2 regions of the Vibrio toranzoniae genome follow, and region 2 is predicted to be linked to the other one. Evidence: predicted binding sites of a transcription regulator. Region 2 holds the regulator's gene; the other holds the start of a gene.
The links. The regulator CRP, encoded in region 2, controls carbon source genes, mostly activating them, when cyclic AMP is high. The targets are predictions, from matches to a motif close to TGTGANNNNNNTCACA.

Region 1: OCU50_RS11935 (CTP synthase) is a predicted target of CRP. The motif match lies at 1,345-1,360, and genes of this name have one in related genera.

The regions. Positions count from the first base shown of each region.
Region 1 covers NZ_AP025514.1:2,659,647-2,663,073, forward strand. Annotated here, with positions in the region: gene OCU50_RS11935 (CTP synthase) at 1-1,260, opposite strand, end outside; gene mazG (nucleoside triphosphate pyrophosphohydrolase) at 1,411-2,208, opposite strand; gene relA (GTP diphosphokinase) at 2,501-3,427, opposite strand, start outside.
Region 2 covers NZ_AP025514.1:2,850,180-2,853,606, reverse strand. Annotated here, with positions in the region: gene astD (succinylglutamate-semialdehyde dehydrogenase) at 1-274, shown strand, start outside; gene OCU50_RS13010 (DUF1338 domain-containing protein) at 487-1,278, shown strand; gene crp (cAMP-activated global transcriptional regulator CRP) at 1,463-2,095, opposite strand; gene OCU50_RS13000 (phosphoribulokinase) at 2,336-3,205, opposite strand; gene OCU50_RS12995 (YheU family protein) at 3,283-3,427, opposite strand, start outside.

The DNA of each region.
Region 1 (3,427 bases), 190 kb from region 2:
AGTCCATTCAGTGATAAGACCAACGACTGGGTACTTAGTTTCAGAGCTGAACTCAGAAGAGTGTGCCCCTTCCATTTTCGCAACGTTACGAGCGTACTCGATAAGCGCTACTTGCATACCTAGACAGATACCTAGGTACGGTACTTTGTTTTCACGAGCGTATTGAGCAGCAAGAATTTTACCTTCAACACCACGGTCACCAAAGCCACCAGGCACTAGGATTGCATCTAGGCCTTCTAAAAGCTCTACGCCACGAGACTCAAGGTCTTGTGAATCTACGTATTTGATATTAACGCTTAGGCGATTTTTCAAGCCCGCGTGTTTTAGCGCTTCATTAACTGATTTGTAAGCATCTGGTAGTTCAATGTATTTACCAACCAGACCAATCGTCACTTCACCCGTTGGGTTAGCTTCTTCGTAAATAACTTGTTCCCATTCAGACAGGTCAGCTTCTGGAGCCGTGATGCCGAAACGCTTACATACAAGTTCATCAGTACCTTGAGCTTTAATAAGCTGAGGGATCTTGTAGATAGAGTCAACATCACGCATAGAAATAACTGCATTTTCTTGCACATTACAGAACAAGGCAATTTTCTTACGCTCGTTCGCAGGAATGTTGCGGTCTGAACGACAAACTAGGATGTCTGGCTGAATGCCAATAGACAGTAGCTCTTTTACAGAGTGTTGCGTTGGCTTAGTTTTCACTTCGCCCGCTGCTGCTAGGTATGGCACTAGAGTAAGGTGCATGAACATTGCGCGTTCACGGCCTAGTTCTACTGCTAGCTGACGAATCGCTTCCATGAATGGTAGAGATTCGATATCACCAACCGTACCACCAACTTCAACGATCGCAACATCGTGGCCAGATGCACCTGAAATAACACGCTCTTTGATAGAGTTAGTGATGTGCGGGATAACCTGAATAGTTGCACCTAGGTAATCACCGCGACGCTCTTTAGCGAGTACGTCTGAGTAAACACGACCTGCAGTGAAGTTGTTACGCTTAGTCATCTTGGTGCGAATGAATCGCTCATAGTGACCAAGGTCAAGGTCAGTTTCAGCGCCATCTTCCGTAACGAACACTTCACCGTGTTGAGTCGGGCTCATAGTGCCTGGATCAACGTTGATGTAAGGGTCAAGCTTCATCATAGTCACTTTAAGACCACGAGCTTCTAAAATAGCCGCAAGAGATGCTGCTGCAATACCTTTACCTAGAGAGGATACAACCCCGCCAGTAACAAAAATGTAATTTGTCGTCATGTTTAACCTGAAATTGGTTGAATGAGGGAAATGGATTACTTCTGGACGGGATGAAAATATACCAGAAGCCCCTTATCGCCACAACGTGAAATCTATCACACTGCAATTTTTTATTTTTTGCTTCAAATCAATTCATGATAAAAGCTTTGATTATCTTTTCTCCTCAACTTTGACCTCATCCCACATGGAATCAAGCTGTTGTAGAGAAAAATCGGTTAAATTTTTATCTTGTTGACGAACTTTTTGTTCCACTCCTTTAAAGCGACGAGAAAACTTTAGATTAGCTTTGTTCAGCGCCGTTTCTGGGCTTTTACCTAAATGTCGCACCAAATTGACCGTCGCAAACAACAGATCTCCCAACTCTTCTTCAATCAAATCTTCGTTCGGTGTGACTTGCAGCGCCTCTTCCAACACTTCGTCAACTTCCTCTAAAACCTTATCTGCCACCGGGCCAATAGCGTCCCAATCAAAGCCAAATTTCGCAACCTGCTTTTGAATCTTTGTAGCACGCGAAAGTGCAGGTAGCGAGTTTGGTATTGAGTCTAGAATACTTTCTTGAGTTTTGCCTGCTTGTGCTTTTTCTTTGGCCTTTTCAGCTTCCCAGTTGGCATTAATTTCTTCATCACTGGCAAACTCGGTATCAGAGAACACATGCGGATGGCGACGTGTTAGCTTCTCATTGATACCATCAACCACATCAGAGAACTCAAACAACCCCTGCTCTTTAGCTAACTGGCTGTAGAAAATCACCTGGAACAGCAAGTCACCCAACTCTTCTTGTAGGTTCGGCCAGTCTTTGTTGTGAATCGCGTCCACTACCTCATAGGTCTCTTCGATAGTATGCGGCACAATTGTTTCAAAATTTTGTTTTAAATCCCAAGGACAGCCACCTTCTGGATCGCGCAGCTTAGTCATAATCTGTTCAAGGTGTTCAATCGGGTGATTCATCGTTTTCTTCCTATTACTGTCTTTGATTTTTAAACTTATAGCTTCACTGAAACTAAAAGGTTCTCAAACTAAAAAAATACTAGAACTAAAAAAGGTGAGCAGCCAAAACCACTCACCTTTCTGTTTTTCTTGTTAAACAACGCGTCATTCAATGCATTGTTCGGTTTTTACTAAGTACTTGGTTCTTCTAACAAGGCAACAAACTTACGAGACTTCTGAGCATAGCTTGCCTATGTGATGAAGCGAGTATAGTGCAGTTAACACAGTTAGAAGGCCAAGTACGACGTAAAAACTAGCCTAGGCGTTTAACCGACATGACATCTTTGATTTGTTCTACTCGGCTCGTCACTCGACTCAGAATTTCAATATTGGTCACTTCCAAATCAAAATCCATTACCGACAGCTGACGTTTATAGTCGATACGGCTCTTCATTGTGGTCACACTGATCTTTTCATTCGAGAACAGTGAGGTAATGTCTTTCAACAAACCATTACGCTCTAACGCTTCGACGCGTAGCGTTAGGATGTATGAGCCGACAAATCCATGCCCCCAAACAGTATCGATAATACGTTCTGGAGCATGTAGGTTAAGTTCGCTTAGTTGTTCACAGTCACTACGGTGAACAGAGATACCACGACCTTGAGTGATGTAACCTTTAATCATATCGCCAGGAATAGGCTGACAACAGCGAGCGAGGTGTGTCATTAGGTTATCAACACCTTCAACCACTACCGCGTCTTTATTTGGACGACTCTGTTGTGCAGGCTTATTTTCCGACTCAAGCAGCTTTTCTAACGCTTTTTTATCTTCTTCTTCCGCCGTTGGTTTATTGACCAATGCATTGATGTGGTTAACCACTTGGTTAATACGTAAGTCTCCACTGCCGATGCCAGCATAAAGCTCATCAGGTGTGTTAACGTTAAAGCGTTTTAGCGCATATTGGTCGGCATCTTTTAGGGTAGCCCCCACTTTCGCAAGTTCAACTTCAAGGATATCTCGACCGGCTTCTAAATTTTTCTCGCGGCTTTGTGCTCTGAACCATGCGTTGATTTTTGCACGAGCACGACCTGAGTGAACGAAACCTGTGGTTGGATTTAGCCAATCACGCGATGGATTTGGTTCTTTCTGAGTGATGATCTCTACTTGGTCGCCCATCGATAGTTTATGGGTAAACGGTACGATACGTCCTGCTACTTTGGCACCAATACAGCGGTGCCC
Region 2 (3,427 bases):
TAACGACACACGCTTTGGTTTATCTGCTGGTTTAGTATCAACAGATGATTCTGAATGGGAATACTTCGTTGACCATATTCGAGCGGGTATTGTGAACCGTAACCGTCAGTTAACAGGCGCCAGTGGTGATGCACCATTTGGTGGTCCGGGTGCTTCAGGTAACTTACGCCCTAGTGCTTACTATGCGGCTGACTACTGTGCTTATCCTATGGCTTCAATGGAAGGTGGTGAAACTCAACTTCCAGCAACGTTTAGCCCGGGTATTGAGCTGTAATTTAGGCTAATGAGTACTAAGCTCATTCGTTAAATTGGAAATAGGGAAGTGGTGTTATCGCTTCCTTTTCCATCACGTCCGACACCTAGATTGGGCGGTAGATAATAATAGAACAAGTATGTCACAGGCTGATGGCTGCTGACTTTGGGTCTCAGCCACTCCCTTTCTAATCCAAATTACTAGCTTGCTAGAACCTCTGACAAGGAGTCACCATGACGCCCGATCTACTCTTTAAATCACTATGGGATGATTACATTCACAGGCTGTGCCCATCGGCTGAGAAAGTACACCAGTTGCTAAAAGAAGACGAAGCGCTGATTAATGATCATATTGCACTGCGTACTTTCAATGTAGCTCCGCTGGGAATTGAAACGCTGGCTAAGCCTTTCCTTGAGTTAGGTTATAAAGCGTGTGGCGATTACCTGTTTGAGAGCAAGAAGCTAGTCGCTAAGCATTACGAGCATCCAGATCCAAAGCAGCCGAAAGTGTTCATTAGTGAGTTGAAGGTAGAAGAGTGCTCAAGTGAGTTGCAACAGATCGTTGCTAAGTTGGTTGAGCAAGTTGACGCAAGTCAGCTTCAAGGTCATGAATTCTTGTTTGGTGGTCGTCTCTGGGATTTGAGCTTCGCTGATTTCCAAGTGCTAGCAAAAGAGAGTGAATACGCGTCTTGGCTAGCGGCTCATGGTTACGGTGCCAACCACTTTACGGTGAGTGTGAACCAGTTAAATAAGTTCGATGAAGTGCAGGTTGTGAATGACTATCTGAATGAGTCGGGATTCACGATCAATGCATCTGGAGGTGAGGTGAAAGGCTCTCCAGAGGTCTTATTAGAGCAATCATCAACAATGGCAGACAAAGTCCCAGTTTCATTTGTGGAAGGCAATGAGATGATTCCTGGTGGCTTCTATGAGTTTGCTAAGCGCTATGCGATGGCGAATGGTGAGCTTTATACCGGGTTTGTTGCAGCATCGGCTGACAAGATTTTTGAAAGCACCAACGGTTAAAGAAAGATTCGAGCACAGGCTTTGCCCTAGGGATGCGGGTGCGCTTCGCTTCGAGATAGTTTGCGTTTGGAAGTTGTAAGTGTTCCATTCGCATCTCGCATCTGCTCTTTAGATCTTTAGATAACAAAAAAGCCACCAAATTTTCATTTGGTGGCTTTCAAATTTTTGGCTCAGTTAATCGAGATTAACGAGTGCCGTATACCACGATAGTTTTACCGTGTGCAGAAATTAGGTTCTGCTCTTCTAGCATCTTTAAGATACGACCTACTGTCTCACGAGAACAACCAACGATCTGGCCAATTTCTTGACGAGTGATCTTGATTTGCATGCCGTCAGGGTGAGTCATTGCATCGGGTTGTTTCGCTAGGTTTAGTAGCGTTTGAGCGATACGACCGGTTACGTCAAGGAACGCTAAGTCACCAACCTTTTGGCTAGTTACTTGTAGGCGGCTTGCCATTTGCGCTGAAAGACGCATCAGGATGTCTGGGTTCACTTGGATAAGTTGGCGGAATTTCTTGAAAGAAATCTCAGCGACTTCACAAGGAGATTTTGCTCGAACCCACGCAGTACGCTCTTGGTCTTCTTCGAATAAGCCAAGCTCACCGATGAAGTCGCCTTGGTTTAGGTAAGAAAGAATCATCTCCTTACCTTCTTCGTCTTTGATAAGAACTGCCACAGAACCTTTCACAATGTAGTACAAGGTTTCTGCCTTTTCACCAGCATGAATCAAAGTACTTTTTGAAGGGTACTTATGAATATGACAGTGTGAAAGGAACCACTCTAATGTTGGATCGGTTTGGGGTTTACCTAGAACCATAATATCTTACTTCCTCTGCAGGGTATGCTTGCTGCTTTCCGTATTTTAGCTAAGCCTGGATTGACTCGTTAGGATAAGAGCACTTGTTGAGTGCTGCAAGCTATCTTGTGTTTCGTTTAAGAATAGTATCCTTTTTCAGGTACTATTTCTTGATTTTAATCGTGACCAAGCTACGATTTTTTACGCAAAATTGTGCACATGATCACGGTATGAAAAGTAATCAATAGGAATGTCGTACCGTTAACCTATTTTGCCGGTTTCGATGAGTTGCTGCAGGATTGGCCTTACAATGAGCTCCATAGCAAAACTCATTTTTCCTCCTGGCACCACAAGCGTGTTGTGGCGAGACATAAATGAGCCATCAATCATAGCCAAAAGGTAGGGGAAATCGACGTTTTTGATGCCACGTAATCGTATAACTACGAAGCTCTCGTCTAAACTAGGGATCCCTTTGGCGTTGAGTGGGTTGGATGTATCTACGGTTGGCACTCGTTGAAAATTGATATGAGTACGCGAAAATTGAGGAGTTATGTAGTTAAGATAATCATCCATTGAACGAACAATTGAGTCCATTACTGCTTCGCGTGAGTGCCCGCGATCGCGTGTGTCACGAACGAATTTTTGTATCCATTCAAGGTTTACGATTGGCACCATGCCAATTAGCAGGTCGACATGTTTAGAGACGTTGATGTCTCCGTCTACTACACCGCCGTGTAGGCCTTCGTAGAACATCACATTTGAATTTTCAGGGATCTCTTGCCATGGCGTAAAGGTACCTGGCATTTGATTGTAAGGCACGGCTTCATCGAAGGTGTGCAGATAACTCCGTACTTTACCGGTGCCTTCATTACCGTATTGATGGAAGAATTCTTCTAATGCGCCAAAATCGTTAGCCTGTGGACCAAAGTAGCTGATGTGTTTACCTTGCGCGCGTGCCTTGCGGATTTCGACATCCATTTCTGGTCGAGTAAAGCGATGGAAGCTATCCCCTTCAACCCAAGCGGCCTTCACGTCCATCATATTGAACATTTTACGGAAGGCTTCTGAGGTAGTGGTGGTGCCGGCTCCAGATGAACCCGTCACCGCAATAATTGGATGTTTAGCGGACATGACAACCCTTGTCGTTTGAGTAACATACTTGTTAGCAATCGATTTTTACTATAACACGGCTCCTTTCTAAGCGCAGCCTAGAAGCGTTTTATGACTTGGATATCAACGGTTTCATGTAGCTCAGAAAACACGATGCTGACCTCTCCCGAGGCTAATTGATGTTTCACTTGGTCAATCTTGTTCTGTAATGAAACCTCTACGTCGCCGTAGTCTGTACCTTCA